One region of the Vibrio sp. 970 genome, then DNA from elsewhere that is predicted to be linked to it. Evidence: predicted binding sites of a transcription regulator. Region 1 holds the regulator's gene; the other holds the start of a gene.

Evidence for each region. Region 1 encodes CRP, which controls carbon source genes, mostly activating them, when cyclic AMP is high. Its sites were predicted from a motif close to TGTGANNNNNNTCACA; they were not measured.
Region 2: the regulator CRP is predicted to act here: its motif matches at 14,272-14,287, upstream of recB (exodeoxyribonuclease V subunit beta).

Annotation. Positions count from the first base shown of each region.
Region 1 covers NZ_JAWOTW010000025.1:20,874-36,994, forward strand. The annotation lists gene trpS (tryptophan--tRNA ligase) at 1-189, shown strand, start outside; gene R7Q11_RS23055 (hypothetical protein) at 247-621, opposite strand; gene R7Q11_RS23060 (ExeM/NucH family extracellular endonuclease) at 1,166-4,120, shown strand; gene R7Q11_RS23065 (aminodeoxychorismate/anthranilate synthase component II) at 4,310-4,897, shown strand; gene R7Q11_RS23070 (aspartate aminotransferase family protein) at 5,259-6,470, shown strand; gene astA (arginine N-succinyltransferase) at 6,580-7,599, shown strand; gene astD (succinylglutamate-semialdehyde dehydrogenase) at 7,628-9,085, shown strand; gene R7Q11_RS23085 (DUF1338 domain-containing protein) at 9,334-10,125, shown strand; gene crp (cAMP-activated global transcriptional regulator CRP) at 10,262-10,894, opposite strand; gene R7Q11_RS23095 (phosphoribulokinase) at 11,135-12,004, opposite strand; gene R7Q11_RS23100 (YheU family protein) at 12,130-12,342, opposite strand; gene R7Q11_RS23105 (hydrolase) at 12,376-13,383, opposite strand; gene R7Q11_RS23110 (TIGR02444 family protein) at 13,471-13,959, opposite strand; gene R7Q11_RS23115 (ABC transporter ATP-binding protein) at 13,956-15,875, opposite strand; gene kefG (glutathione-regulated potassium-efflux system ancillary protein KefG) at 16,085-16,121, shown strand, end outside.
Region 2 covers NZ_JAWOTW010000006.1:15,141-31,261, forward strand. The annotation lists gene glpT (glycerol-3-phosphate transporter) at 1-1,258, shown strand, start outside; gene glpQ (glycerophosphodiester phosphodiesterase) at 1,315-2,370, shown strand; gene dapD (2,3,4,5-tetrahydropyridine-2,6-dicarboxylate N-succinyltransferase) at 2,452-3,483, opposite strand; gene R7Q11_RS10715 (GGGtGRT protein) at 3,807-4,790, opposite strand; gene R7Q11_RS10720 (iron-sulfur cluster assembly scaffold protein) at 4,814-5,506, opposite strand; fluoride riboswitch at 5,766-5,841, opposite strand; gene R7Q11_RS10725 (YebG family protein) at 5,998-6,297, opposite strand; gene R7Q11_RS10730 (LysR substrate-binding domain-containing protein) at 6,426-7,352, opposite strand; gene R7Q11_RS10735 (TDT family transporter) at 7,462-8,436, shown strand; gene R7Q11_RS10740 (DUF3413 domain-containing protein) at 8,512-10,335, opposite strand; gene recC (exodeoxyribonuclease V subunit gamma) at 10,588-14,079, shown strand; gene recB (exodeoxyribonuclease V subunit beta) at 14,406-16,121, shown strand, end outside.

The sequences.
Region 1 (16,121 bases):
TTTAAGAAAGATGTTGGTGAAGCTCTAGTTACTATGCTTGAGCCTATTCAAGCTGAATACCACCGTATCCGTGCTGACCGCGCTTACATGAACGAAGTGATGAAGCAAGGCGCTGAGAAAGCATCGGCACGTGCGGCTGAAACGCTTAAGAAAGCATACGAAGCAGTAGGTTTTGTAGCTCGCCCATAGTCGGCTAAGAACAAATACGAAAAAGCTCCACTTTGGTGGAGCTTTTTTATGCCTGTATTATTGAAATGGCGTGTCTTTCATACAGCGTTCCATGTCGTAATATTCAACACGTCCTCGAGCCCCTAGAAAGGCAGACTTCACAACCATGCCTCTATCAATGAAGTAACTAAGCTGTACGCATGATATATCGTAGCTCAGTTCTTTAATTCTCGCTGGAATCCAGTAGGTTCCTGGCGTTCTTAGACGCTGAGTAAAGGTAATAACACCCTCGTCACTGACTTCTAGCTCTTCAATACCATCCAGTTCATTTTTGGCTGATTCGATGATGTCTTGATTCGCGGTAGGTTGAAGTGGCTCACTGGCGGTCAACTGACACCCCGCTATTAAGCTAAGTAGGGAGAGAGCTAGCACACTGCGTTGAATTTTTTTCATTTGTCGTTCCTGGGTTTACAGCTAATGAGATCTTATTGTCTCGCGCAGGTGTTATATCTTTTGTGTATGTTTTTGGCTAGTGAGTAATGAAAAGTTATTGAATAAATCATGAAAACTTTGAAGTATGAGGGGCCTGTAAAAGAGAGAGCGAAGCGAGTAATAGATTCTTGGGCTTGAACAGTGATACAAGTGAAAATTAAAGCATTCTAAATTAGTGACTAATTATATTTTTTATTTGTAACAGGAACGGTTGGGTTAATAAGCTACTCAACAAGTGATGTATTTTCTACTCCTTAACATGAAGTGAAAAAGTAAACTGAGTAATCAATCTAAATTCTGACTTGTTTATCAATAGCGCTCTGTATTTATTACAAAAAATGTTTGAATGGGATGCTCTGGCATATTTTCTTATATTCACATGTGATTCATTTCACGGCTTTAATTACTCATTCTTATTTATTTCATAAATAAACCTGATAGTAGACGCAAATGGCAGGCTCTAACCAGAGCTAAGTTTGCATTTACATAAATATCAGGTATGACAATGGACACGTTAATCAAACCCTCAATACTCGCATTAACCATCGCCAGTGCACTTAGTGCAAACGCGAACGCAGAGATTATTATTTCCCAATACGTAGAAGGCGGCGCTTATAATAAAGCGGTAGAGATCGCTAATACGGGTGATACTGCGGTGACACTCACTGGCTACGAGTTGGCGAAATCATCAAACGGTGGTGGTACTTGGGGTAGCACATTCGACCTTAGCCAAGTGACGCTACAAGCTCACCAAGTGTATGTACTGGCGCATGGTGACGCGAGCGATACCATCAAAGCTGTCTCGGATATCACAGATAAAAGCGTTGCGAACTTTAACGGTGACGACCCGATCGCACTGCTTAAAGATGGTGAAGTGCACGACATCATCGGTGTGATGGGTGACGTAGATTTTGGTAAAGACACCACATTAGTTCGTAACAGTGATGCACTAACCCCTTCTGCTACTTATGATGCATCTCAGTGGACGGCATTTGAGAAAGACAACATTGACGGCCTTGGTGAGCTAAATGCGACTGAGCCACCAGCACCATTCGCTTGTGAAGTCGACGGTCAGCAACCTAACTTCACTACCATCCAAGATATTCAAGGTGAAGGCGATACGTCTCCATTCATTGATGGTTACCCATACATTACTGACGAAGATCATTTCGTAACGGGTGTCGTGACTGCTGTTACCACTGGCCTAACCAAAGGTTTCTACCTACAAGCATTAGAAAGCGACAACAACGACAAGACCTCAGAAGGCTTGTTCATTCATACTGACGCGGCAGACACGGCGCTGAAAGCTGGTGACGTTGTTTGTGTGAAAGGTAAAGTTCAAGAGTATTACAGCAATACTCAGCTTGCTTCTGATGCTAACAGCTATGTGAAAACAGGCACATCGGATATTCCTCGAGTTACCGATCTTGTTATCAAAGAAGGTGAAACACTACGTGATGCGCTAGAGCGTCATGAAGGTATGCAAGTTGAACTAACTTCGGCAAGTGACTTGTTTGTAACTCGCAACTTCTCTTACGACTACGATTCACGTCGTAACAACATGATGTTGTCTCATGAAGCGCCATTGTTTAAGCCGACTCAATTGCACGCAGCAGAGAGCGATGCAGCCTTTGAGCTAGCAAAAGACAACGCAGCGAACCGCGTATACCTAGAATCTGATGGCAAAGCACCAAACGGCCAAATCCCTTACTACCCAGATTTTGCAAAAGATGCAGACCAAGATGGCTCTTCAGAGCAGCACATTCGCCTTGGTTCTCGAGTAGAAGGTCTACAGGGTGTCGTGGCTTACAGCTACAACGAATACCGTCTGATTGCGACCAATGAAGTCGATAACACCAACTTTGTGACTTCAGGTGAAGGCTTCGATGTGGCTCGTAAAGATGCCCCAGCGATTGCGGAATCAGATTTGCGTATTGCAAGCTTCAACGTACTGAACTACTTCAACTCCGTGGCTGACAGTGGTCATGAAAACCCAACCGGACAAAACCGTGGTGCGACTAACCTAGACGAGTTCCTGATCCAACAAGCGAAAATCGTTGCGGCGATGAACAAGATGGACGCTGACATCATTGGTTTGATGGAAGTCGAGAACAATGGCTTTGGTGATGGCAGTGCTATCCAAAACTTAGTTGATGCCCTAAATGCTGAGATTGATGACGCTGAAGATCATTACACGTATGTCGAAATCGAAGAGCAAGACAAATACCAAGACGAATACTTTGGCAGTGATGCGATCATGGTGGCGATTTTATATCGTGCTAACGCAGTAACGCCAAAAGACGCTGCAAAAGTGATCATCACGCCAGAGCAGCACATTGCAGAAAACACAATTACTCGTAAAGAGGGCACAGAAAGTAACCCTGCTTACGATAAGTACCAACGACACAGTCTACTTCAGACCTTTACGGTGAAAGAGACGGGTGAAGATTTGTCTATTGTCGTAAACCACTTTAAGTCGAAAGGCTCTGAGTGTATTGAAGAGTGGATTGCTGGTGTAGAAGATTCTGAGCCAGCGGATCTGCAAGGCAACTGTAACAACTTCCGCGTTTCTGCTGCGCACGCAGTGGGTGAAGCGTTGAAAGAGGTGAAAGGCGATGTATTGCTCATGGGCGACCTCAATGCGTATGGCATGGAAGACCCACTTCTGACACTGACTGATTACTCGAAAGAGAAATACGGCCGTGACATTTATACTGCTGCTTACACAACCATTGGTGATGGTGAACTTCAAGTAGAGAAGACCAAAATTGAAAAAGGTTACGGTCTGCACAACTTAAATACGTTGCTGCACGGCACTGATACGTTTTCTTACATCTATTCGGGCGAGCTGGGTAATTTGGACCACGCATTGGCAAGCAGTAGCCTAGCGCAAAAAGTGGTAGCAATTGAAGATTGGCACATCAACTCACTAGAGAGTAACTTGTTCGAATACAGCAGCAAGTACACAGGTGATATGCCGAAGTACAAAGATGCGTTCTCTGCCTCTGACCACGATCCAGTGATCATCGCGATTGATTTACCAGATGATGACATCGATTTACCGAAAGCAGGTGACAACTTAGCCGTCGATGTCCGTTTACCACCAACGGCGGTTGTAGGTGATATTGTTACGGTGAACTTAACGCCATCCACACAAGCGGCTGCGGCAAGTAGCGATACGAAAGCTTACTCGGCTAGCCAAACCTTAGTTCAAGCTGATATTGATGCGCGTAGTGTGAATATTGAGTTTGAACAAACGCCAGAGCAAGGTAATTATCAGTTAGAAGAGAAAGTGACTGACTCGACAGGTAATATCGTGAAGTTTAGCTCTGTTCGTGATGTTTCAATGACGCAAACTGAAACTGGAACAGAAGGGTCGAAGGATTCAGATGGTGGTTCGTTTGGTTTTGGCGCGCTATTTGCGCTGCTAGGTCTCGGCTTATTCCGTCGTCGCCGCTAAGCGAATTTACTTTCTGACAAACAGTTCCTAAATAGCTGTAAAGACCAAAGGCCAGCCTATGCTGGCCTTTTTATTCAGCAAAAACTTGCCTTTCTTGCTTGGTATAGCAAAATACCGCCCTTGATTGTCACGAACGTGGCGATTCACTACGTAAGCATTGCCAAAACGGATTGGAGCAACCGACCCTTTATGTTGTTGATCATCGATAACTACGACTCTTTTACCTACAACCTTTACCAATACTTCTGCGAGCTTGGTGCAGACGTAAAGGTGGTGCGTAACGATGAAATCGATATCCAAGGCATTGAGGCGATCAACCCAACTCATTTGGTGATCTCGCCAGGGCCATGTACGCCGAACGAAGCAGGTATTTCACTGAAAGCGATAGAACACTTCGCTGGTAAGCTTCCAATATTGGGTGTTTGCCTTGGCCATCAAGCGATAGCGCAAGTGTTTGGGGGCGAAGTGGTACGTGCACGACAAGTGATGCACGGTAAGACCTCACCGATTCGTCATAACGGTCGTAGTGTGTTTAAAAATCTGAATAACCCACTCACGGTAACTCGTTATCACTCTCTTGTGGTGAAAAACGGTACTTTACCCGACGTGTTTGAACTGACTGCATGGACAGAACTGCCTGACGGAAGCATGGATGAAATAATGGGTTACCAACATAAAACCTTGCCAATTGATGCGGTGCAGTTCCACCCAGAATCAATCAAAACTGAGCAAGGTCACGAGTTGCTTGCGAACTTTTTAGCGCGCAAAGCGATCTGATCGCGATCACTTTTCTTAACAAATCATTCATCTTTTTGCTGAGGTGAGCGGATTGCAAAACTATGCGGTTCTCTCGAGTCTCTTTGTCTATTCATGTCTTTTTAAACCTTCTATCCCCTGTATTACATAACATTTATAAAAAATCACTTCTCTATTTTACTTTCTTGATGCATAAATAGTCATAAGCAGTGATTAATGGAAGTTGCTTTCGAGAACGAAAAGAATAAATCACTATTGAAATGGTTAATTAAATGTAAATACAATGCCGCAATAGCTTAAATGCAAAACATTATTTGCTGGCAAAGAGAGCCGGTTAAATTCGCTTATCTGCTACGCATGCGGTATCAAGAAGGAATGTGCAATGACAACGGAAATTAAAGTAGAGCGCGGTTTATTCGATGAGGTAATGGTACCTTGCTATAACCCGATGGAAATGATCCCTGTTAAAGGTGAAGGTTCACGTGTTTGGGATCAGGAAGGTAATGAATACATCGACTTTGCTGGTGGTATTGCAGTGAGCTGTCTTGGCCATTGTCATCCAGTAATGGTAAACGCACTAACAGAGCAAGCTAACAAGCTTTGGCACTTAAGTAACGTTATGACGAACGAACCAGCCCTTCGTCTGGCGAAAAAGCTAACAGAAGTGAGTTTTGCTGAGCGTGTGTTCTTTGCTAACTCTGGCGCAGAAGCAAACGAAGCCGCTTTGAAGCTGGCACGTCGTTATGCAGCAGACGTTCATGGCACTGAGAAGTCTGAAATCATTGCATTCAAACAAGGTTTCCACGGTCGTACATTCTTTACCGTAACGGTTGGTGGCCAAGCTGCATACTCTGACGGCTTCGGTCCTAAGCCAGGCGACGTGACACACCTTCCTTACAACGATATCGAAGCTTTACAAGCACACATGTCTGATCGTACTTGTGCGGTCATGATGGAGCCACTACAAGGTGAAGGCGGCATCGTGCCACCAACGCCTGAGTTCGCTCAAGCGGTTCGCGAGCTGTGTGACAAACACAACGCCTTACTGATCTTCGATGAAGTGCAAACTGGTAATGGCCGAACAGGTAACTTCTACGCTTACCAAGGTTTAGGTATCACGCCAGATATTCTAAGTACTGCGAAATCACTTGGTGGCGGTTTCCCGATCGGTGCAATGCTAACGACAGCAAAATTGGCAGAGCACATGAAAGTGGGCACTCACGGTTCTACATATGGCGGTAACCCACTAGCGTGTGCGGTTGCAGAAGCGGTTGTAAATGAAGTTACTAAGCCAGAGGTGTTGGCTGGTGTGCTAGAACGCGAAGCAATGTTCCGTGAAGGTCTAGAGAAGATCAACGCGAAGTACAACATCTTCTCAGAAGTGCGCGGTCAAGGCCTATTACTTGGCGCTGCACTAAATGAAGAATGGCAAGGCCGTGCGCGTGACGTGCTGGTTGCTGCAGGTAAACAAGGTCTCATGGTATTGGTTGCGGGTGCCAATGTCGTACGTTTCACACCATCACTCGTTATCACACAACAAGAAATTGAAGAAGGCTTGGCGAAACTGGATAAAGCGATCGCGACTTTAGTTTAAGCGCGATATCAGTTTAAACGTCAACGCAGACACCCCCGTCAAGGATCTCTGATGGGGGAATTGTTCCTACAATATAGTTAGGATCTTCTTGCATCTGGAGGGAGTATTGATGCTAGTAGTTCGCCCTATCGCGATGTCGGATTACGACGCACTGCACACTTGTGCGGTGGAGTCTGGTCACGGATTTACATCTCTACCGGTTAACGAAGAACTGTTAACCAATCGAATCAAACATTCAGAGTACAGCTTTGGTAAGCCAGATGTGGCAGAACCAGGCGATGAAGGCTACCTGATGGTTGGCTTTGACTCTGAAACGGGTGAGGTTGCGGGTACCACCGGAATCGAAGCATCTATCGGCTGGGATGTCCCATTTTACTCATATCACATTAGTAAAGTCGTGCACTCGTCGCCAAAGCTTGGCGTTAACAACGTCGTTAAACTGCTTACTTTTGGTAATAACTACACGGGTAACAGCGAAATTTGTACCTTGTTCTTGCGTGAGAAATTCCGCCAAGGTCTGAATGGTCGTCTAATGTCGAAGTGTCGTTTCCTAATGATGGCAGAGCACCCAGAGCGCTTCTCTGAAACGATCTTTGCGGAGATGCGTGGCGTTTCAGACGACGAGGGTAATTCACCATTCTGGCAATGGCTTCAAGAGCATTTCTTCTCTATCGATTTCACGCTTGCAGATTACCTGACAGGTATCGGCAAGAAAGGCTTTATCGCCGACTTGATGCCGAAACTGCCTATTTACATCAACCTGCTCAGCCCAGAAGCGCAAGCCGTGATTGGTCAAGTACATGACAACACGCGTCCAGCGCTGAAGCTGCTTGAGCGTGAAGGTTTTACCAACCGAGGCTACGTCGACATCTTCGATGGTGGCCCAACGGTTGAGTGTGATCTGCGTAATATTGAGTCGGTACGTCATTCATTCCGTGCGCAAGTCAAAATCTCTGAACATTCCAGCACACAAGACTTCTTGATGTGTAATTCATCTTTCGAGAACTTCCGTGCGACAGTCACTAAAGCGGCGTATGACGCAGAAACACAAAGCGTGATGATTGCACCAGACGTTGCGGATGCACTTTCGGTTGAAGAAGGGGATTTCGTTCGCCTTCTTCCGCAGTAACAGACGACAGAATTTAAGGATAGAAACAATGACACATTGGATTGCAGGTGAATGGGTACAAGGTCAGGGTGAAGCATTTACGTCTCTGTCGCCGTACAACCAAGAAGTGATCTGGCAAGGCAAAGGTGCAACGGCAGAGCAGGTGAACCAGGCGGTATCTGCAGCGCGTGAAGCGTTTATTGACTGGAAAAAGCGTCCATTTTCAGAGCGTGAGGCAATCGTGTTGGCTTTTGCGGAGAAAGTAAAAGAGAACAGCGAAAACATCGCCGAAGTGATTGCCAAAGAAACTGGTAAGCCGATTTGGGAAACGCGCACTGAAGCAGCAGCCATGGCAGGTAAAATTGCCATTTCGATTCGCGCTTATCATGACCGTACTGGTGAGGCGAGCCGTGAAGCAGCAGGCAACCAAATCGTATTGCGCCACCGCCCATTGGGCGTGATGGCGGTGTTTGGTCCTTACAACTTCCCAGGCCACCTACCAAATGGTCACATTGTGCCTGCGCTACTGGCTGGTAACACGGTAGTCTTCAAACCGTCTGAGCAAACGCCATGGACGGGTGAATTGGCAATGAAGTTATGGGAAGAAGCCGGTCTGCCGAAAGGCGTGATTAACCTTGTTCAAGGCGCGAAAGAAACTGGTATCGCCCTAGCTGACGCAAAAGGCATCGATGGCGTACTGTTTACGGGTAGCGCAAATACGGGGCATGTATTACACCGTCAATTTGCGGGTCAACCGGGCAAGATGCTCGCACTAGAAATGGGTGGTAATAACCCGATGGTGATCTCTGATAAATATGGTGATTTGGATGCCACGGTTTACACCATCATCCAGTCAGCGTTTATCAGTGCTGGGCAGCGTTGTACGTGTGCTCGTCGTTTGTATGTGCCATTGGGTGAAAAAGGCGATGCGCTTATCACCAAACTCGTTGAAGCGACACGCAATATTCGCGTAGACCAACCATTTGCAGAACCTGCGCCATTTATGGGACCGCAAATTTCGGTCGCGGCAGCCAAGTTTATTCTTGATGCACAAGCTAATCTACAGTCTCTTGGCGGTGAAAGCTTGATTGAAGCGAAAGCAGGAGAGGCGGCGTTTGTTTCTCCAGGCATCATTGATGTAACGAACATTGCTGAGTTACCAGATGAAGAGTACTTCGGCCCACTTCTGCAAGTGGTGCGCTACGAAGGATTAGACAAAGCCGTGGCGCTAGCAAACGATACGCGCTTTGGCTTATCTGCTGGTTTGGTTTCAACCGACGACCAAGAATGGGAATACTTCGTTGACCACATTCGTGCAGGAATCGTGAACCGTAACCGCCAGCTTACTGGGGCAAGCGGTGATGCGCCATTTGGTGGTCCGGGGGCGTCGGGTAACTTGCGCCCAAGCGCTTACTACGCAGCAGATTACTGTGCGTACCCAATGGCATCAATGGAAGGTCAAGAGACTGTCTTGCCTGCAACATTGAGTCCAGGTGTAGCGCTATAAGTTTTAATAATAGAGTCGCAACTATGCATTGCGGCTCACCTTGCCGGCGCATCATTTAGGTATGGGTTGTAGTGATCGTTGGCAGAACACGAAAAGTGAGCAAAGACTCGGAAAAGCGTGTTGACTGACTGGCATTTACCGTCACAGGTTGATGGTTGCTCGTTCATTATTCTGGACAACTTTTGTTGTGAACGAGCAGCCAACTTCCGCTTACCTTTAAACTCTACATCTCGTAACAAGGAGTCGTTATGACGCCCGATGTGTTATTTGAATCGCTATGGCAAGATTACATTCAACGTCTTTGCCCTTCGGCTGCTAAAGTGCATCAGCTGCTTCAAGAAGATGAGCCTCTGATGAATGATCATATAGCTTTACGTACCTTCAATATCGCGCCTCTTGGTATTGAAACTCTAGCTAAGCCATTTGTAGCTATTGGTTACAAGGCGTGTGGTGATTACATTTTCGAAAGCAAAAAGCTGGTTGCTAAGCACTATGAGCACCCAGATCCGAAGCAACCTAAAGTATTTATTAGTGAGCTAAAAGTTGAAGAGTGCTCGCCTGAGCTACAAGAGATTGTGAAAAATTTGGTGGCACAAGTCGATGCTGACAAGCTGAACGATAGCGCATTCTTACATGGTGGACGCTTGTGGGATTTAAGCTTTGCTGATTACCAAACGTTGGCTAAAGAAAGTGAGTACGCATCTTGGCTTGCGGCGCATGGTTACGGAGCAAACCACTTCACGGTGAGCGTTAACCAACTCAATGAATATGAAGAAGTGAAGCAGGTAAACGATCATCTGCGTACCGCTGGGTTTACCATTAATGAAAATGGTGGTGAAGTGAAGGGCACTCCTGAGGTGTTGCTAGAGCAGTCATCGACCATGGCTGATAAAGTAGCGGTTCGTTTTAGCGAAGGCACTGAAATTATCCCTGGCGGGTTTTATGAATTTGCTAAGCGCTATCCGATGGAAAATGGTGATTTGTACCCAGGTTTCGTGGCCGCTTCAGCTGACAAAATCTTTGAAAGTACGAATGGCTAAGTTTTAGGGTTAACCTGTTAAGCTTACTCATTAGTGTTCGCTGCACCCTATCTCATTTGGTCATGAGCAAATAAAAAGCCACCAATGTTGCCATTGGTGGCTTTTATAATTTTGTTCGTGTCACTCTAGTTTGAGATTAACGAGTACCGTAAACCACGATGGTTTTACCGTGAGCAGAGATTAGGTTCTGCTCTTCTAGCATCTTCAAAATACGACCTACTGTCTCACGAGAACAGCCAACAATTTGACCGATTTCTTGACGAGTGATCTTGATTTGCATGCCGTCTGGGTGAGTCATTGCGTCTGGTTGTTTTGCAAGGTTCAGAAGCGTCTGAGCGATACGACCAGTTACGTCTAGGAACGCCAGGTCACCCACTTTTTGGCTAGTTACTTGAAGACGACGAGCCATCTGCGCAGAAAGACGCATTAGGATGTCTGGGTTTACTTGGATAAGCTGACGGAACTTCTTGAAAGAAATTTCAGCAACTTCACAAGGAGATTTAGCACGAACCCAAGCTGTGCGCTCTTGGTCTTCCTCGAATAGACCAAGTTCACCAATAAAGTCTCCTTGGTTTAGGTAAGAAAGGATCATCTCCTTACCTTCTTCGTCTTTGATAAGAACCGCAACAGAACCTTTAACGATGTAGTACAAAGTTTCTGCCTTTTCGCCCGCGTGAATTAGCGTGCTCTTTGAAGGGTACTTATGAATATGACAGTGTGAAAGAAACCACTCTAATGTTGGGTCGGTTTGAGGTTTACCTAGAACCATAATATCTCACTTCCTCTGCAGGGTACGCTTGCGCTATCCATATTTTAGCTAAGCCTGAATTAGGCCTACTAGAATAAGAGCACTTTTTATATGCTGCAAGCTCTCTTGTGTTTCGGTAAGAAATAGTATCCTTTTTCGAAAACGATTTCTTGATTTTAATCGTGCCATGATTGAGATTTTGTAAGCAAAACTGTGCACATGATCACGGTATGAAAAGTAAACATCTTCGCAGGCAGGTTTTTAGCCAATTTTCCCTGTTTCGATGAGCTGTTGTAGGATAGGCCGAACTATGAGCTCCATTGCAAAGCTCATCTTACCGCCGGGTACGACAATCGTGTTGTGGCGTGACATGAATGAGCCATCAATCATGGCCAGCAGATATGGGAAGTCGACATTCTTGATACCGCGTAGGCGAATCACCACAAAACTCTCATCCAAACTAGGGATGCCTTTTGCATTAAGTGGGTTGGAAGTATCAACGGTCGGTACGCGCTGGAAGTTGATGTGAGTACGAGAAAACTGAGGAGTGATATAGTTGAGGTAATCGTCCATGGATCGCACGATTGAGTCCATTACCGCTTCACGCGAATGGCCGCGATCGCGAGTGTCGCGTACGAATTTTTGTATCCACTCTAAGTTCACAATCGGCACCATGCCAATTAAGAAATCCACATGTTGAGCAACATTAACATCACCATCCACCACGCCACCATGTAACCCTTCATAAAACAGCACGTCGCTGTTTTCGGGTAAGTCTTGCCACGGTGTAAACGTGCCTGGCATTTGATTGTAGGGAACCGCTTCGTCAAACGTGTGCAGATAACGGCGCACGCTGCCAGTGCCATCATGCCCGAACTTACGGAAAAACTCTTCTAGTCCCGGGAAGTCATTAGCTTGTGGGCCAAAGTAGCTAATGTGTCGACCTTGCTCGCGGGCTTTGCGAATTTCGATGTCCATTTCTGGGCGAGTAAAGCGATGGAAGCTATCGCCTTCAACCCATGCGGGTTTAACGTTCATCATATTGAACATTTTACGGAAGGCTTCAGATGTAGTGGTCGTGCCGGCACCGGACGAACCAGTAACCGCAATAATTGGGTGTTTAGCTGACATGACAAACCTTGTCGAAAATTACTTACCTGTAATGTGCAGTAGAGTTACTACTGCACGGTCGATATCCCACTATAGCACGTAACAATACCTTGTCATCGAGTGGGATACGGTAAAATGTGAAGGGTCTAAAATTTTGTTTTATGTTGAATATCGACGGTTTCGTGTAGCTCAGAGAACACGATAACCGCTTCACCTTTTTCCAATTGAGCTTTAACTTGATCAATTTTGTCTTGCAAAGAAACCTCGACGGTTCCGTAATCCGTTCCTTCGCGTAAGACGAATTCACGAATTAAGTTTTCCAATGTTTCCGGCGCAATGTCTTGCCATGGAATGATCATAAATACCTCTAACTTTTATGATGAGCGGCTAGTTTACTGCGTTCGTTGCTTGGATACAGCAGAAAGGTAATCTGCGGCGATACTTTCGTAATACGCGGGCAGCGCTTCCTCCAACCAAAACTTAGGTTTTAACGCCGTTCCTGTCAGGAAGCCAACATGGCCACCGTGTTCAAAGAGACGGTAATCAATGTTATCTGGCAGAACAAACTTCGGGATCACATCGTCGGTCATGAACGGATCGTCTTTGGCATGGATGATCAGTGTGGGTAGCGTGATTTGCTGTAGTTTACTTAAGCCAGAGCATTGGTCGTAATAATCTTGTGCGTCTTTGAAGCCATGCAATGGTGCCGTAATCAAATCATCGAATTCATACAATCGTGTGACACGTTTTATTGAGTTGTAGGACAGCGCAAGCTCGCCATGCAGTAGATGATGCTTTTGTAACGCGTTACGTTTCAGTGAAGAAAGCAGATAACGGCGATACACTTTTGAAAAGCCTTGTTCTATACGGTTTGCACACGCCGCTAGGTCTAAAGGCGCTGAGATAATAGTCGCTGCATTCAAAATAGGGTGGTCTTTATATTGGGCTAAATAATTCGCCAACATGTTACCGCCAAGAGAAATACCAACTGCAACTTTGGGATTATCAGGAAAACGTTGTTCAAGGTGCTCTAGGAAGTAACGAGCATCCGTCACTTCACCCGAGTGGTAAGCTCGTGCTTTTTTGTTTGGTTTACCGCTGCAGCCACGAAAATGCATCATCACCGACAGCCATCCAGATTGAGCAAATGCATTCATTAACCCATTGGCATAAGGGCTATAGAAGCACCCCTCTAATCCATGAAATAAAACAAAAATCGGCTTTTTTTGTGCAGGCTCTTGGGTTGGGTCCTCGCTCCACGCGAGATCGAGAAAGTCGCCATCGGATGTATCGAGGGTTTGCCAAATCGGCGTAAATAACGCTTTTTTGCGAATAAAACGCGGCAAAAGCGTTTGGAGATGCGGGTTTTTGATCCCGGCGGCTGCGAAAAATTGTGTCATACCTAACTGCTCTTATGCGGTCCTTCGGTGTCCGTTGAAGAACTTATTAATATAATCCTTTATAAAGATTATAGGTATTCTACAGATTTATGGGCGTTTTGGTGGTTGAATGTTTGGCACCGGAATAGCAAAGGCTTGCTGCAAATGCTCCCCACCGAGTTGACGACAGTATCTCAACGTCAGTGGGTCACCATCATTTTTGAGTAGTGCAAGTGAGTTAATGCAGTCCACCAAATCCGCTTGTTGCTGCTTTTCTAGTTGCAGCTCAAACTGCAAGGTCTCACGATACAAAGCGTCATTGACTTGAGACTTAAGGTGGCGACGAAGGTCGCGAAAGGAGTGAAGTAAAGTTTCGCTTCTACCTAGACAGTCTTGCACCAAGGGCCAGTCTTTTTCTTGGAAAATGAGTTGCTGCTCATCGAGCCATCTGAGCAGCAGGAGTAGGTTCACGTTACCGTGGTAGTTGTTTTGCAATGATAAGCACGCCTCTTTCACTTCTCGCACACCATAAAACTGCAGACTAAACTGCCAAAGGTGTTCTAGGGTGAGTGTGTATTCAGCGTGTTGATTACTCATTGATTAAACTCTAGCTCCATCTGCTCCAACGTTTCTTGAGCAGACATCCATTCCATTTCAATTTCTTCGAGCTCAGCCTTACTAGAAGCTTGAAGTGCCAGCACTTGGTTAAGTTTAGCTTTATTTTCGGCCGCATACAGTGAGTTGTCCGCCAATTGTTCTTCAGCTTCGGCCAGTGCAGCACCTAACTTATCCATTTTATTTTCTAGTTGTGTCAGCGTTTTGCGAATTGGCGCTGTCTGTTTTCGAAACTCTGCATCGCGACGTTTTTGCTCTTTTTTCGCTGCCGCGCTGTTGGCGCTATCTTTGGCTGGCTGTGCGGCTTGTGCTTCTTTGCGTTCCGCTCTTTGTTGTTCGGTTAACCACTTGTAATAGTCATTTAAGTCACCGTCGAACGGAGCAACTTGTCTATCATGCACTAAATACAAGTCATCGGTCGTAGCGCGCAGTAAATAGCGGTCGTGCGAAACAATCACCATCGCACCTTCGAATGTTTGCAGTGCCATCGTCAATGCTTGGCGCATGTCCAAGTCTAAGTGGTTGGTCGGTTCATCAAGTAGCAACAGGTTTGGCTTTTGCCACACAATTAAAGCCAATACCAAACGGGCTTTTTCGCCACCAGAAAACGGCGCAACTTTTTCTAGTGCTTTGTCACCTTGGAAGCCAAAGCTACCTAGGTAATCACGTAGCTGCTGTTCGGTTTGATCGGGTGCGATTTGCATCATGTGTTGCAGCGGCGTTTCTTCAGGATGAAGCGTTTCTAACTGGTGCTGAGCGAAGTAACCAATTTTCACGCCTTGTGAGTAAGTTAGGTCACCACCTTGCGCGTTAAGTTCACCAGAGAGCAGCTTGATTAAGGTCGATTTACCCGCACCATTACGGCCGAGTAAACCAATACGACTGCCAGGAACCAAGTTCAAGCGGATCTTCTCTAAGATGAGGTTGTCACCGTAACCTGCAGATACTTCATCCATCATCATGATTGGGTTTGGCAGCGCAGCTGGCTCACGGAATTGAAAGCTAAATGGGTTATCGAATTGAGCTGGCAGTACTTTTTCCATGCGCTCCAAAGCTTTGATACGGCTTTGGGCTTGGCGTGCTTTTGATGCTTTGTAACGGAAGCGGTCGATGTAGCTTTGCATGTGCGACATCTGCTTCTGTTGCTTTTCAAACATCGCTTGTTGTAACACCATTTTTTGCGCACGTTGGTTTTCGAATGACGAGTAGTTACCCGTGTATTCGTTCAGCTGCTGATTCTCGATGTGAATGATGCGACCAACAATTGGATCAAGGAAGTCTCGGTCGTGCGAGATCAGAATCAGCGTGCCAGGGTAGTTTTGTAGCCAACGCTCTAACCACATTACCGCATCCAAATCCAAGTGGTTGGTTGGTTCGTCGAGTAGCAGTAGATCAGAACGACACAATAGCGCTTGAGCCAAGTTAAGACGCATACGCCAACCACCCGAGAATTGGGTCAAACTCCAACTCATTTGCTCTTGGCTGAACCCTAAACCATCGAGCAGTTCTGCCGCGCGAGCGCGAATGCTGTAACCACCAATGGTTTCAATTTTACCGTGTATCTCGGCAACTAGGGTTCCGTTGTCTTGTGTTTCTGCTTCAGCCAACTGCTTTTCGAGTGCTCGGTACTCGCGATCACCATCAATGACGTATTCCAGTGCAGTGCGCTCTAGCGCAGGCGTTTCCTGTGCGACCCAGGCCAACTCCCAATGTTGAGGTTGGCTAAATGAGCCAGCATCAATTGACAGTTCATCTTTCAGTAGGGCAAACAGCGTTGATTTACCGCAGCCGTTTTTGCCCACAAGACCGACTTTATCGCCAGGGTGAATAGTCGCAGAAGCTTGGTCTAAAAGAGGTTTACCGCCACGCAGTAACTGAATATCAGAGAAGGTAATCATAAAGTTTTCATTCACTTTGCGCAGTGCGCGTTGCTTGGTTACATAGCGAAGTGGTTTCAATCGTTTTTAAAGCCACTTGGGTATATATCTAGCGGTGAATAGTAGGGGTATTGACCGGAAAAGTCGATTGATTCGCTTTAATTGCATTATGCTGTACAAAAAAGTATAACAATTTGATAACGGATAAAAATAACCACAAGGACGACCATTTGGCTGTTGCACCGTCTATTCTCCCAAAAGTTCTGG
Region 2 (16,121 bases), on a different contig from region 1:
TGGCTACGCCGGTTACTATCTAGTTCGTAAAAACTTCAGTTTGGCGATGCCTTATCTTATCGAGCAAGGCTTTAGCCGCGGAGACTTAGGTGTCGCCTTGGCAGCTGTTTCCATTGCATATGGTCTCTCTAAGTTTCTAATGGGCAGCGTTTCAGACCGCTCCAACCCTCGCTATTTCCTTAGTGGCGGCCTATTGATGTCTGCATTAGTGATGTTTTGCTTTGGCTTTATGCCATGGGCGACTGGTAGCGTCACTGCGATGTTCATTTTGCTTTTCTTAAACGGTTGGTTCCAAGGGATGGGGTGGCCTGCTTGTGGCCGAACCATGGTGCACTGGTGGTCACGTAAAGAGCGTGGTGAGATCGTTTCGGTTTGGAACGTGGCGCACAACGTGGGTGGTGGCTTGATTGGTCCACTATTTATTCTTGGCCTGTGGGCATTTAACGATGATTGGCGCACTGCATTTTATGTTCCTGCATTTTTCGCCACGTTGGTTGCTGTGTTTGTTTGGATGACGGTTCGCGATACCCCTCAGTCTTGTGGTCTGCCTCCTATTGAAGAATACAAAGACGATTACCCAGATGACTATGACAAGTCCCATGAACAAGAAATGACAGCGAAGGAAATCTTCTTCAAATACGTCTTCAACAACAAACTTCTTTGGTCGATTGCAATTGCAAACGCATTTGTTTACCTAATTCGTTACGGCGTACTGGACTGGGCACCTGTTTACCTAAAAGAAGCGAAGGATTTCTCGGTAGATAAATCGTCATGGGCTTATTTCTTATACGAATGGGCTGGCATTCCAGGAACACTATTGTGTGGTTGGATCTCTGACAAATTGTTCAAAGGTCGTCGTGCACCTGCTGGTATCTTATTTATGGTGCTAGTGACAGTTGCAGTGATGGTTTATTGGTTTAACCCTGCGGGCAACCCAACAGTAGATATGATGGCGCTTATTGCAATTGGCTTCCTAATCTATGGTCCGGTTATGCTGATCGGTTTGTACGCACTTGAACTCGCTCCGAAGAAAGCCGCAGGTACTGCCGCTGGTCTTACTGGTTTGTTTGGATACCTGGGTGGGGCAGTTGCCGCAAACGCGATTTTGGGCTACACCGTAGACCACTTTGGCTGGGATGGTGGCTTTATCATCTTAGTGGGTTCTTGTATTACTTCTATCGTGTGTTTGATGTACGCCTTCTTAGGTGAACGTGCGCACCACGAGCAAAAAGAGCGCGAGAAGGAAGCGCTAGCGTAATATTTATTTAAAGAGGCAGTGGAATACTGCCTCTTCGCTTTATCAAGGAAATAACAATGAAAACAAAGTCAGTATGTCTTACTTTTTTAGCACTTAGCCTCTCTGCTGGTGCGATTGCGAAGCCGCTTGTCATTGCGCACCGTGGCGCATCGGGCTACTTGCCTGAGCACACGCTAGAAGCCAAAGCACTTGCTTACGCAATGAAACCTGACTACATAGAGCAAGATGTGGTAATGACGAAAGACGACCAGTTGGTCGTGTTGCATGACCATTATCTCGATCGCGTAACGGATGTTGCGGAGCGTTTTCCTGATCGTGCACGTAAAGATGGTCGTTATTACGCGATTGATTTCACTCTGGCGGAAATCAAATCCTTGCGAGTTACCGAAGGGTTCAACATCGATGAGAAAGGCAACAAAGTAGCGGGCTATCCAACCCGATTCCCTATGTGGAAATCTGACTTCACCGTGCCGACGTTTGCTGAAGAGATTGAGCTGATCCAAGGCTTAAACAAAACGCTGGGTTATGACATCGGTATTTACCCAGAAATTAAAGCGCCTTGGTTCCATCGTCATGAAGGTAAGGACATTTCTAAAGCAGTACTTAAAGTCTTGAAGCAGTACGGTTACGGCTCTCAAGACGACAAAGTCTACCTTCAGTGTTTTGATGCGAATGAACTTCAACGCATCAACAGTGAACTCATGCCTGCAATGGACATGGACTTAAAGCTCGTTCAGCTTATGGCTTACACGGACTGGAACGAAACTATGGTGTACAAAGGCGACAAGGCAACACCATACAGTTATGACTGGATGTTCGAAGCCGACGGAATGAAGAAAGTAGCGAGTTACGCGGAAGGAATTGGACCTTGGAAGCCGATGCTGGTGGATGATAAGTCAACCAAAGACAATATCATCATCAAGCCGTTGATGAAGGCTGCAAAAGACGCTGGCTTGCAAGTGCATCCATACACGTTCCGCGCCGATCCAGGACGCATTCCAGCGTACACTGACAGCTTTGAAGGCATGATGGATGTGTACTACAACCAAGTAAAAGTGGATGGTTTGTTTACTGATTTCCCAGATAAAGCGGTCAGCTTTTTAAATCAGTAATCACGCATTTTGCTGTAAGCTAAAAAATCCCCCAACAGTTTCCTGCTGGGGGATTTTTCGTAGGGCTAATTCACGAATGAATTAGTTGTTTTTATGCAGTTCGCTGTTCAGTTCAACCGCGCTCTTGTTTGCAAGACACTCGATTTGACCTGTTACAGAGTTACGACGGAACAGTAGGTCAGAAACACCAGCAAGATCGCGGGCTTTCACAACTTCTACTTCTTGGCCTGCAGAATCTAGCATGCGCACTTTAGAACCAGCAGTTACGTACAGACCTGATTCGATAGTACAACGGTCACCCATTGGGAAGCCAAGACCTGCGTTCGCGCCTAGTAGAGAGTTTTCACCGATAGAAACCACAACTTTACCGCCGCCAGATAGCGTACCCATGATAGATGCGCCGCCGCCGATGTCAGAGCCGTTACCAACCACTACGCCAGCAGAGATACGACCTTCAACCATGCTCACGCCTGTTGTACCCGCGTTGAAGTTGATGAAGCCTTCGTGCATTACCGTTGTGCCTTCGCCAACGTGTGCGCCAAGACGTACGCGAGAAGTGTCAGCGATACGAACGCCAGTTGGTACCACGTAGTCCACCATTTTAGGGAACTTGTCTACGCAATCTACGCTTAGTGCACGACCCGCTAGGCGAGCTTCGATTTGACGCTCTGCTAGTTCAGGTAGGTCGATTGGACCTTCATTAGTCCATGCGATGTTGTGTAGTAGACCGAAGATGCCGTCTAGTACCGTGCCGTGTGGTTGAACTAGGCGGTTAGAGATAAGTTGAAGTTTTAGGAAACCTTCAGCAACGCTTTGTGGCTGCTCGTCAGTGGCAAGAATAACCAGTACAAGTGGCTGTGCTGATTCTGCTGCTTTTGCTGCGAAAGATGCGTTTGCTGCATCGCCGTTTGCTTCAAATGCTGCTGCCAGTTCTGCGCTTTGTGCTGCAGAGATCTCGATAGCTTGGTTGCCTTGCTCGTAACCTGCTACTGCTGCTAGTGCGTTAACAAGCGCTTCGCTTGGGTTAAGAATTGGGTTTGGGAAAAACGCTTCGATGATTTTGCCGTCGCGGTTTTTAGTTGCCGTACCAAAGGCTAGAGAGAAGAAAGCCATAGTTGATCTCCATGTGTTGAGTCTTGTGTCTCGTCTGTTCACTGACAAGAAATAATTAAGTTGTCAGTCATCATAAAGAGAGTATTGGGGAGTTTAAAGAGGGGAAATGGAGAAAGTCCGTAGATGGATACCTTTTGTCTTTTTAGAGATATGTTTGTCTGATGAGAAATGTGTCGCAAAAGCCTTATCAGACCGATTTTGGGCAGAGACACAGTGAAGTTGGAGAAGGGGCATCGCAAAAAATAAGGGGAGGACCGAAGTCACTCCCCCTACACTGGGTTTGTTGGATTTACTGGCTTTGGATAGTAAAGCGATAAATCGATTTAGAGGCTTAGCTCACCGACCTCTACTGCAAGTGCAACCGTTGCCCCTACCATTGGATTGTTGCCCATACCGATGAAGCCCATCATCGCTACGTGTGCAGGTACTGAAGAGCTGCCCGCGAATTGTGCATCGGCGTGCATGCGACCCATAGTGTCGGTCATGCCGTAAGATGCAGGACCCGCCGCCACGTTATCTGGGTGTAGAGTACGACCAGTACCACCACCTGATGCCACAGAGAAGTAAGGCATGCCTTCACGGTTACGTTCCGCTTTGTAGATACCTGCTACAGGGTGTTGGAAGCGAGTCGGGTTGGTTGAGTTACCTGTGATGCTCACATCCACTTGTTCTTTATGCATGATAGCCACGCCTTCACGCACATCGTCTGCACCGTAGCAAAGGATCTCACCACGTGGACCTTGCGAGAAACGGCGACGCTCTACTTCCACTAACTCACTAGTTTGGTAGTTGTATTGAGTGCGTACGTAAGTGAAACCATTGATGCGTGAGATTAGGTAAGCGGCGTCTTTACCCAAACCATTTAGGATAACTTTCAACGGATTTTTACGTGATTTGTTGACGTTCAATGCGATTTTGATTGCGCCTTCTGCCGCTGCGAATGACTCATGACCGGCAAGGAAAGCGAAACAGCCACTTTCTTCATTCAGCAGACGAGCCGCCAAGGCACCGTGACCGATACCCACTCGGCGTTGCTCTGCTACGCTGCCTGGTTTTGTGCAGGCTTGAAGGCCTTCACCGATGATGTTTGCAGCTTCTTCTGCTGTTTTTGCACCGCGGAAAATCGCCAAAGCAGTGCCCAGTGTGTAGGCATCGGCAGCGCTTTCAAACGCGATAGGTTGAGTGTCCATCACCAGCGCTTTAGGGTCGATACCACGGTCCATACAGTATTGGTAAGCCTCTTCCAGAGAAGAAAGTTGCATTTCGTCTAATGTGCGACGTACAGATTCAGTAATTGGAGTGTTCATAATCTCTTTCCTCTGGGTGGCAATTATTGTTGGCGTGGGTTGATGGTAGATACGGCTTCGTCAAAACGACCGTAAGTCCCCGTTGCTTTGTCTGCGGCTTCTGCAGCAGATACGCCTTCGTTGATGGCTTTCATCATCTTGCCTAGGTTGAGATATTGGTAACCAATCACTTCTTTGTTTTCGTCTAACGCGAGTTTTGTTACGTAGCCTTCGGCCAACTCCATGTAACGTACGCCTTTTGCTTTAGTTGAGTAGCTAGTACCTACTTGGCTACGTTGAGTTTGACCAAGGTCTTCCAGTGCCGCACCAATTTCTAAGCCGCCTTCAGAGAAAGCAGATTGAGTACGACCGTAAACAAATTGAAGGAAGATTTCGCGCATCGCGACGTTAATAGCATCACATACCAAGTCGGTATTCAGTGCTTCAAGAATGGTTTTGCCTGTTAGGATTTCTGCGGCCATCGCGGCTGATTGAGTCATGCCTGAACAGCCGATCGTTTCGATCAAAGCTTCTTCGATGATGCCGTTTTTGACGTTAAGAGTCAGTTTTGCTGCGCCTTGTTGAGGAGCACAAGCGCCAACGCCGTGGCTAAGACCAGAAATCGCGATAACGTCTTTTGGATTGATCATTGCGCCTTCAACAGGGATCGGTGCAGATGCATGAAGCTCGCCGCGTTGAATCGGGCACATTGATTGGATTTCGTGTGAATATTGCATAATGTTTTCCCAGTGTACGATATCCAGCCTATTTGTCAGTCTCAACGGCGTTGACTGCTCTTATTCGCTCCATCAAATAGAAAACTATGTTCAGGAGGTTCATGCGTTTGTCGCCTTGTTGAGTTAACAACTATTTTGGATATCTTTTTAATTTTTGAGAAAACAGGAGCGGGGTTGGAGAAGAGTTGAATTGCTCACTACAGAACTCTCGCTTTCACAACATAAGCGAAAGCACTTCCAACAGGGCTGACCTGTTTTCGTTTCTGTAGGAGTCATTAGCTTTAACAGCGGTTCGAATCTTTCGATTCCGGTGGTACCCCATCACCGAACCCATTTAGACTAGATCTAAGTCACACTAATCTGCAACATGAAATTTAGAGCAATTTGGGATATTAAATCGGTTCTTTATATTCTCAGAGATATATGGAGATAAACGGAAGGAATAAAAAAACGCCGCATAATGCGACGTTTTTTCTAAACAAATGAGAGGCTTATGCAGCGTCTTCTTGCTCGCTATCTTCTTCAACAGCTTCAAGCTTCTTTGCTTTTTTTGGTGCAGGTTTACGTTTGGCACCAAGAGCGTAAAGCACTTCTTCTTTGTTTTGCGCAAGGAACATTGCAAGATCTTCTTGCTTACCTTCGTCTTCTAGAAGTTCACTTTTACCCAGCAGTGAGAATAACTCGTCTGCCATATCCAGCATTTTGTCGTATGCGTCAGCTTCCGCTTTAGAGGTAAAAGTCATTTTCTCTTCTCCATTGCGTTCTACCACGTACTTGACGATTACAGCCATGGTTGGTCCCCTAATTTGGTGTATTGATACTGGCTTTTTATACAGTTTTTGACCAATCAAGTCTAGCGACAAGCCTCAGAATGAGAGACACGTACAACTAACTGACTAGCATTTAAACTATCTTGGTTTCACTTTGCGGATTTGTCCGCCAAAGGAAGGTTTGCTGGTCGCTCCCAATCTTGGCAAAATTCGATAAACGTTTTGAGCAATGGGCTTTGATATTTCTCTTTATGAACCAGTAACCAGAAGCGACGTTTCATATCTAAAGGCATGTCGAGCAGTTTTACGCGGCCGTCACGAATAGCAGGTTCTGCAGACAAACGTGACAAGCAGCCCAAGCCTAACCCTGCCGATACTGAGTTGATCAACGCTTCGGTGGTATTGAGCTGAAAAGCTTCATGCCAATGTTCCAAGCGCGGCGCGATAACGCGCATAAAAAATTCGCGTGAACCGGACCCTGCCTCTCGCAATATCCATTCACTGTTTTCTAGCTCGGTTAAGTTTACTGGCCCTTCGTGCGCGGCTGGGTAATCGGGCGCGCAAATCACGCACATTTCATCTTCGCTAAACTGGGTAGACTGCAATTCAGGGTGAAGTGTTTTGCCCTCAATGAGGGCTATGTCTAACTCGTAATCGGTCAGCATGTCGCAGATTTGTGCGGAGTTAGAAATGAACAGGCTTTGAGAACGATGGTTCGTTTGCTGACGAAATTCGCTAAGCAAATAGGGCGCGACTTGGTTGCCAATGGTGTCGCTGGCACCAATGCGAAGTTGGCCCGATAGCGCTTGGTCACCATCGAAAATGCTCTCGATGTCTTTGGCTCGGTTGAGTAACTCATCCGCCAGTGGTAGCAGTTTTTGACCTTCTTGGTTCAAAATCAGTCGGTTATTAACACGATCAAACAAGTGATGGCCGATCTGTTTTTCTAATTCTGAGAGTGCCATGCTCACTGCGGCTTTCGATAAAAAGAGACTATCAGAAGCCGCTGTGAGCGTTTTGTGCTGCGTGATCGTCGTAAACACTTTCAGTTGTTTAAGAGAAATGTGACTTGCCATACCCCACCGTTAAGTAATTCTGAACGTTTGTTTTAAATAATTAGATATATCGGAACGAAGTGCAAGCGTATTATACGTCCCATCAAGAGTGAGTCTGGTTGAGGTCATCATGATTCAAAGAACAAAAGCAAAAATAATGGGAGCGCCAACTCCAATGGCGGGTTTGGCTCTTGGTATTGCAAGCTTGGGCTGGAGTTGGGAAAACTTCGCCGAATTACATGGCTACGGACAGTGGATTAGTGCGGGTATCGCAAGCATATTGTTGGCTATATTGGCAACCAAGTTTTTGCTACATAATCATCTGTTGAGACAAGATCTTGCTCATCCGGTTGTGGGCAGCGTGGTTCCGACATTTGCGATGGGCACTATGGTGGTATCGAACTCTCTCGGCCATTTTTACCCATTAGCTGGCGATGCGCTTTGGCTGATTGCGGTGGTTTTGCACATCGTGTTCTTGGTGAGCTTTGTTTACCATCGCGCCAAAGATTTTGAATTGCACCACATGGTTCCTAGTTGGTTTGTACCGCCTGTGGGTATCATCGTTGCAGATGTGTCTTTCTCTGGCAACCCGATGTTAGCACCAGTGGCACAAGGTGCATTGATGTTCGGTATGGTGGCGTACGCGATCATGTTGCCGATGATGATTTACCGTTTCATGTTTACCCATGAAATTCCGGATGCAGCGAAACCAACAATGGCAATCATGGCAGCGCCAGCAAGTCTATCATTGGCAGGGTACTTAACGGTCACTGCGACACCATCACCAGTGATCATCGCTATGCTATTTGGTATCGCGGTATTGATGACAGCCATCATTTACCTCGCATTCTTTAAATTGCTTAGACTGCCATTTAGCCCAGGCTATGCGGCGTTCACTTTCCCGATGGTGATCGGTGCGACGGCGCTGTTTAAAATGGCCAATTGGATGGAGTTGCAAGGATTGGCTGCGCACTATGTTCAACAAGTGCGCGGCTTAGCTGGTCTTGAGTTGATTGTGGCAACATTTGTTGTCTCTTATGTGGCCTTACAATACATCAACAACTTGTTGATTCAGCCACGCTTGATGCACGCTCATCACGCTTAAATAGCAGATAGGAAAAAGCCTCTTGGTCTTACAACCAAGAGGCTTTTTTATTTCAATCGGCGTCGATGTTGGACGCTAGCCTTTTTTGTAAAATCGCGACATCTCATCCAGAGAATGACGAATGATATCGACAGGAACTTTCTGTTCTTTCTCGACTTTTAACTGGCGATTCAGTTGCTGAGAGTGTCCGCCAGGGTTGACCACAAGCATCAGTTCTTTGCCGACCAATGCATAGTTGTAGTAGCTGCCTGCAATATACCAATCGCGAGAGGCAGAGCTATCAAACAAGTTATGACCAACGCTGTATGAACTCGTTGTGCCTTGAACGTCAAACAGCGTATTCATCATGGTTGGCACGACGTCAAAATGGGTCGTGCGGTAATCAACTTGCTCTGGCTGACGATTTGGCATGTACACGTAAAGAGGCACATGCACTTGAACGTCACTGTAATTACCCGTGTGGCCCCAATAGTTCATCTTATGGTCGTTAAACTCTTCACCATGATCTGATGAAATCACCACAATGGTGTTGTCTAAGTCGACGTTTTTCAGCACATCGCCAATCAAGCTATCGATGTAGTACAACGAGTTCTTGTATCGATTGTGGTAAAGCGAAGCGTCAAAATCGTTGTTGAGCAAAATGTGGTCAACGCGTTCCCAGTATGGTTTGAATTTCGCAAATTCAGGTTCGGGAAATACTGTGCCGTGGGCGGCATCGTAGAACAGAAAACCAAAGTACGGCTTGTCGCTGTCCTGCTTTTGGAACTCGATGAACTTGTCTGTTATCTGCTGATCGCGCTCGACAGCTGTTTCCCCAGTTTGTTTCAAGGTCAAGTCCGACACTTTTTTGAATACCGTGCGAGAAAGTGGCGGGCTGGTGAGCGGTGCCGAGCCAAAAATGCCCATGCGGTAGCCTTCTGCTTGCAGCGTATCCATAAACACAGGAGAGCGTTGACTTGCGTAAAAGCTTTCCCAGTAGGTCGCTGGCAAGCTGTAAAACAGGCTGAAAATACCCGCTTGAGTTGAGTTGCCGCCGCTCATATGTTGTGTGAAATTCACCGTTTTTTCGGCGAACTTGCTGACATTTGGCATGACTTCCGGCGTCGCATCACTGTAGCGCCACGCATCAACCAAGATAAACAAGACATTGGGCTGTTTCTCTTTGCTTTGCACTTGAATCGGCGCAAGCGGATAGTTGAGTGAGCTACGTTCAATGTTGGTTAACTCTACGCGGTTCTTCGATGCAATGCTCTCATCCACTAGGTCGTGTTTGTAAATAAATTTACGAGCCGTCAGCGGGTAGTAAAGTGGCCAGTTATTCGAAAACTGACTGACTTCATCGTCGTAAAGGGCATTTTTGTACGCATGAATCATCTGCGTGCTAAGCAATACAGCAAACCAAACGCTGATCAAAACGAACTTAGCTCGGCTTTCTGACAGTTGATTACTTACCCAAACGGTACAAGCGAGCCCGATCACCAGAATGGCAATTTCACTGATGAAGATTAGCCAACTCATCCAAGAAATATCGAAGACATCACCGCCACCTTCGAAAAACATACGGATTAATAGAGCGTTGATGTGAAGTTTGTATTGCTGAAAAACGAGGATATCGACTTTAAACATGATCAATAGACAGATCGCGATAGCGATCACGATGCCTTTGAATACTCGAGTCGGTAGAAAAGATAGCAATAAACTCAACAACATAAATGGAAGAGCGATCAAGCCCAGCCAGCCATATTGAGTCGAAACCAAATAGTAACCTTGCAACAAGGTTAGCGGTTCATTCTGATTGTTAGACAACACAAAAGGATAACAAGCGATCGACAGGTACACTGCAAAGCAAGCAAAAAAAGCAATCAGCCAAGCGCTGTTGGAAGACAGTTTGCGAAACATACTTTTTGTTTGTTTATAAATTATGGGTAGAGGGAGTATAAAACAGTGTTTTTTATTATGGAATAGTTGCGACGAATGTCACATTTTGTATGGAAGTGTCAGACTTGATTGACATGTGAAAATTCAGAAGATTCATACTCTATTTGAGTGATATATAACCTTTTGTTTTTTCCGAACGCGAGATCACTGCGGGTTTAAATGGGGCTGTGCTAAGCTAGCTAACAGTTTCAATCGGCGCTCGGTATTCCCAATTTGTTTACTGTTTATCACTCCAACCAAGTTGACGTTCTTAAATCACTCCTTGTCGAACTGATTCGAATCAGTCCGCTGGAAAACCCGTTCGAAAAAGAACAAATTCTGGTTCAAAGTCCGGGCATGTCCCAGTGGCTAAAAATGGAATTGGCCAAAGAGTTTGGTGTTGCCGCGAACATTGATTTTCCGCTTCCTGCTACCTTCATTTGGGAAATGTTTACGCAGGTGTTGCCAGACGTGCCAAAACGCAGTGCGTTTAACAAAGAAGCGATGACTTGGAAGTTGATGCATCTGCTGCCGGGGCTTCTCAACCAAGACGTGTTTTCGCCGTTAGCGCAGTACCTCAAAGATGACAGTGATCACTCTAAGCTGTATCAACTGGCTGAGAAAATTGCCGATATTTTCGATGGTTACTTGGTGTATCGTCCGGAGTGGATCGCAAGTTGGGAAGCAGGGCAGAGTGTGCCAGAGCTGGAAGATGAGCATCCGTGGCAGCCGATCTTATGGCAAGCGTTGTATGATCACACTGTGTCATTAGGACAGTCTCCATATCACCGTGCCAACCTTTATGAGCACTTTATCGACACGTTAGAGAGTTTTAACGGCAATTTTGACCATTTACCCAAGCGTTTGTTTGTTTTTGGCATTTCTTCGTTGCCGCCTCGCTATATGGATGCGCTAAAAGCAATTGGTGAACACATCGACGTGCATCTGATGTTCACCAACCCGTGTCGTTATTACTGGGGTGAAGTTCGAGATCGCAAATATCTGGCTCGTTTGGCGGCGAAACATCGTCAGCACGTTGTGTGGCAGGACGATCACTCGGAAGTGCAAGGTGAAACTGAGCAACTGAAAGGATCACTGGAAGATAATGTGATCGATGAGCTGCACACCGATGTGGTCGGAAACAGTCTGTTGGCATCCATGGGTAAACTCGGGCGCGACAATATGTATCTGTTGTCTCAGCTGGAATCTCATGAAATTGAAGCCTTTGTTGATGTTGAGCGCGACAGTCTGCTCCATCAATTGCAAGCGGATATTCTCAATCTTGAAGAACATCAAGATGACCAACAGATTGAAAACAGTCATCACAAACAAGTGGTTAGCTTGGGTGATAAATCACTGAGCCTACACGCTTGTCACAGCCCGATGCGTGAAGTGGAAGTGCTGCATGATCAACTGTTGGCGATGTTCGATGCTGACCCAACGTTAAAACCGCGCGATATTATCGTGATGGTCGCGGACATCAACGCTTACAGCCCTGCGATTCAGGCGGTCTTTGGTAACGCGCCGGGTGAGCGTTTTATTCCATATTCGATTTCTGACCGAACCGCCGATCAAGAGAGCCCAATTCTGGCCGCATTTATGCAGTTGGTGAACTTACCCAATACGCGCTGTTTGGCCTCAGAACTACTCGAACTTCTGGAAACTCCAGCGATATTAAAGCGTTTTGAACTCAGCGAAGATGATTTTTTACAAGCCAAACAATGGGTTGAGGAATCGGGGATTCGCTGGGGATTGGACGCCAATACCGGATGCGAATTTGAACTGCCGGAAACCCGTCAAAACACATGGCAATTTGGTATTCAACGAATGTTGCTTGGCTACGCGATGCCAGAATCCGCAGGTTTGTTTGAAACCGAGCAAGGCAGTTTGTCTCCGTACAACGAAGTACAAGGCATGGGCGCAGAGCTGGCGGGCAAGTTGGCACACTTTATCCAACAAATTAGCACTTATCGAAGCAAACTTTCTCATGTTCAGACTATTGATGGTTGGCGAGAGACTTTAGTTTTACTGCTGGATGACTTCTTCTCAGTTGAGTTAGAAGGCGAAATGGCGCTCAAATCCATTCGCGATACGCTCAGCCAACTCAAAGAGCAATTAGCTGATGCCGCATTTGATGATGCGTTATCGCCGTCGATCATCAGCCAATACCTTCAAAACAAATTATCTGGCACACGAGTCAGCCAGCGCTTCCTTGCTGGTCAAGTGAACTTTTGTACCCTGATGCCGATGCGCTCTATTCCGTTTAGAACTGTTTGTCTGTTGGGGATGAATGACGGCGTGTATCCGCGCTCCATGCCGCCAGAAGGCTTTGACTTGATGACAGGAAGAACCAAACCGGGCGACCGTTCGCGCCGAGATGATGACCGTTACCTATTCCTCGAAGCGATGTTGTCTGCACAGCAAACGCTCTACATCAGTTATGTTGGTCGTTCAATCCAAGATAACACCGAGCGAGTGCCTTCGGTTCTGGTTTCTGAGCTGATGGAATACTGTCACCAAAACTATTGTTTAAGTGGTGATGAAGCGTTGCCCGTTGATGAGTCTGGCGACAACTTATTAAATGCGTTGGTGAATACCCACGCCATGGTGCCGTTTAGCCCGAGTGCGTTCCAAGGCATGCACGCCAGCTACGCGAAAGAGTGGATTCCAGCGGCATTGACTCAAAGTAGTCAATCGCAAGGCTATGTTCGTCGTGATTTTAATCGGGCATTAGACGACTATCTGTTAGGAGCGACGTTCCCACTTGAGCTCGACTTAGTCGAGTTGCAACGTTTCTGGCGCTTACCTGTGCAGTATTTTTTCAATCGTCGTTTAAAAGTAATCTTTGAACCGCCACTGCCGGTGATGGAAGACGACGAACCCTTTGTTTTAGGTGGTTTGGAAAGCTATCAAATGCGTGATGAGCTGTTAGAAACCTTGCTTGAAACGACATTGATGCAGCCAGAGAAAAAAACAGAGGTGCTTAAACACTTTATGAGTCAACAGCGCGCGCAAGGCAAACTGCCGGTGGGGGCGTTTGGTTATATCGAGTTTGAAACCAACCGAGTTCAGGCGGAAGAGCTGGTGGACAAACTGGCGTTTTTATCTGGTGCGCCTCAAGACGATTTGGAAATCGACCTGACGTTTGATTCCTTGTTTGAGCGAAATGAAGGCGAAGAGAAAAACGTTCGCCTAACAGGTTGGCTAACTCAATGCTACCAATCCGGTTTGATTCGCTATCGAAGCGGTAAGATTCGATCGCAGGATTACCTTGCAGCGTGGATCGATCACCTTGCCATGTCGGCGTCGGGTCATGCTAAGAAAACTCACATCATTGGTTACGATCGTAAAGAAGGCGCGCTGCATTTGATCTACCCAGAAATTGCCGATGCTCAGTATGCCAAACAGCTACTGACTGAATTAGTTCGCTTATTCTTCGAAGGCATGACTAAGCCTTTGCCTTATTTCCCGAAAACGGCGTTGGCTTGTGTTGAAGCGGGCTTTAGCCGTGGTCAGTGGGTCGATGACGAAGAGAAATCTTTGAAGAAAATGGCTGACGCATTCAATGATGGCTTCATGAGCCCGGGCGAAGGCAGTAATGCGTACATCTCTCGAATTTGGCCTGCTTGGAATGATGAGTTGGCCTCAGAAGTTCGTTTGCTGACAGCATTAGTTTTGCAAGGTGCGCGCTTAGCGGTTCAAGACACTGATGACGTAAAAGCGTAATAAAGACAGTTGGATAAAGAGAAGGAAGAGTAGGGTGGCCGCCAGAAAATCATTATTTTTTGTAGGGCGTTCGCTGTACGGCCACAAGGTCAGAGGGACCATGATACTTTTGTTTAATTCATTTGAGTTGTGCCGCCAAAAGGTTTGGCTTATCTCGTGGGGCGCATACTAACGGTACGTCTTATGGATAACCGTGAGAAAGATCTCACAAAGCTCTAAATTATCCAACTTGTTAAACATATTAATAGAATTTTTAACTATAGATCACATTTATTAGGTGATACGTCCTAGTAAATAATCCGGAGAGATTCAGCGTTATGGATCAAATGTCAGGTGCAGAGTGTCCTCTACATACGTTAGACCGCACAGAGCAACCTCAACCAACGCCACTAGAACCGATGACGTTTCCTCTGCATGGTGCGAGGTTAATCGAGGCATCAGCAGGTACAGGTAAAACCTTCACTATTGCAGGTTTATATCTGCGCCTTTTGCTTGGTCACGGCAGCGCGGAAACTCGGCATCGCGTACCGCTTACGGTCGACCAAATTCTGGTCGTAACCTTTACCGAAGCGGCAACTGCGGAATTACGCGATCGTATCAGGGCAAGAATCCATGATGCGCGAATCGCGTTTGCGCGTGGACAGAGTTCCGATCCGGTGATCCAACCTTTGCTTAATGAGTTTGACGATCACAAGCAAGCCGCAGAAATTTTATTGCAGGCAGAGCGTCAGATGGACGAGGCGGCGGTCTACACCATTCACGGTTTTTGCCAACGTATGCTAACGCAAAATGCGTTTGAATCTGGCAGCCGATTTAATAACGAGTTTGTGACCGATGAAAGTCACCTAAAAGCGCAAGTTGTAGCCGATTACTGGCGTCGCAATTTCTACCCGTTGCCGTTTACCTTGGCTGGGGAAATTCGCCAGCTATGGAGCTCTCCATCTGCGTTGTTGTCTGACATCAGCAATTACTTAACTGGTGCGCCGTTAAGCCTTTCTGTTCCTGCAATGAAAGGCAGTTTGGCTGATCTTCATACTGAAAACTTGAAAAAAATTGATGAATTAAAAGCACAGTGGCGAGAAAGCCAAGATGACTTCTTCACGCTGATTTCAGATTCAGATATTAACAAACGCAGCTACACCAAAAAGTCTCTGCCGACGTGGTTGGAGGCGGTAAACGCTTGGGCAGCAACGGAAACCACAGGTTACGATTATCCAGACAAGCTGGAGAAATTCGCGCAAAACGTCTTGTTGGAAAAAACACCGAAAGGCAGTGCGCCGCAGCACGCGGTATTTGAAGCCATTGAAACATTTCTTGCCAATCCAATCAGCTTAAAAGCGCCACTGCTTGCGCATGCGATTGAGCATTGTCGTGTGATGCTGGCCAACGCGAAAAATCAAAAACAGTGGCTCTCTTTCGATGATTTGCTGACGCAACTTTCTGCTTCTATCGATACGGACGAAAGCGAGCTTTTAGCGGCGCGTATTCGTACTTTGTATCCTGTCGCAATGATTGACGAGTTCCAAGATACCGACCCGCTTCAATACAGTATTTTCAGCCGTATTTATCTGAGCAACCCGGAATGTGGTTTGTTTATGATCGGGGACCCCAAGCAGGCGATTTATGGCTTTCGTGGCGCAGACATTTTCACCTATATCAAAGCGCGTAACCAAGTAAGTGCCCACTACACGTTAGGAACCAACTGGCGTTCTAGCGCAGATATGGTGCAGGCGGTAAACCAAGTATTTGCTTTGCCAGACAGTCCATTTATCTATGATTCGGACATCCCGTTCTTACCTGTAAAATACAGTCCCAATGCCGAAAAACGCATTTGGACTATGGGTGGTCAAAAGCAACCCGCGCTGACTTATTGGTTGCAAGAAGCAGACGATAAACCGCTACCAAAAGGCGAGTATTTGACTCGAATGGCGGAGGCGACCGCAAGCCAAATCCAAACCATTTTGACGCAGGCTCAACAGGGGCAAGCGTGTCTGGCGAATGGCGAAAAACAGAAAGCGGTTCAAGCGGGCGATATCGCGGTG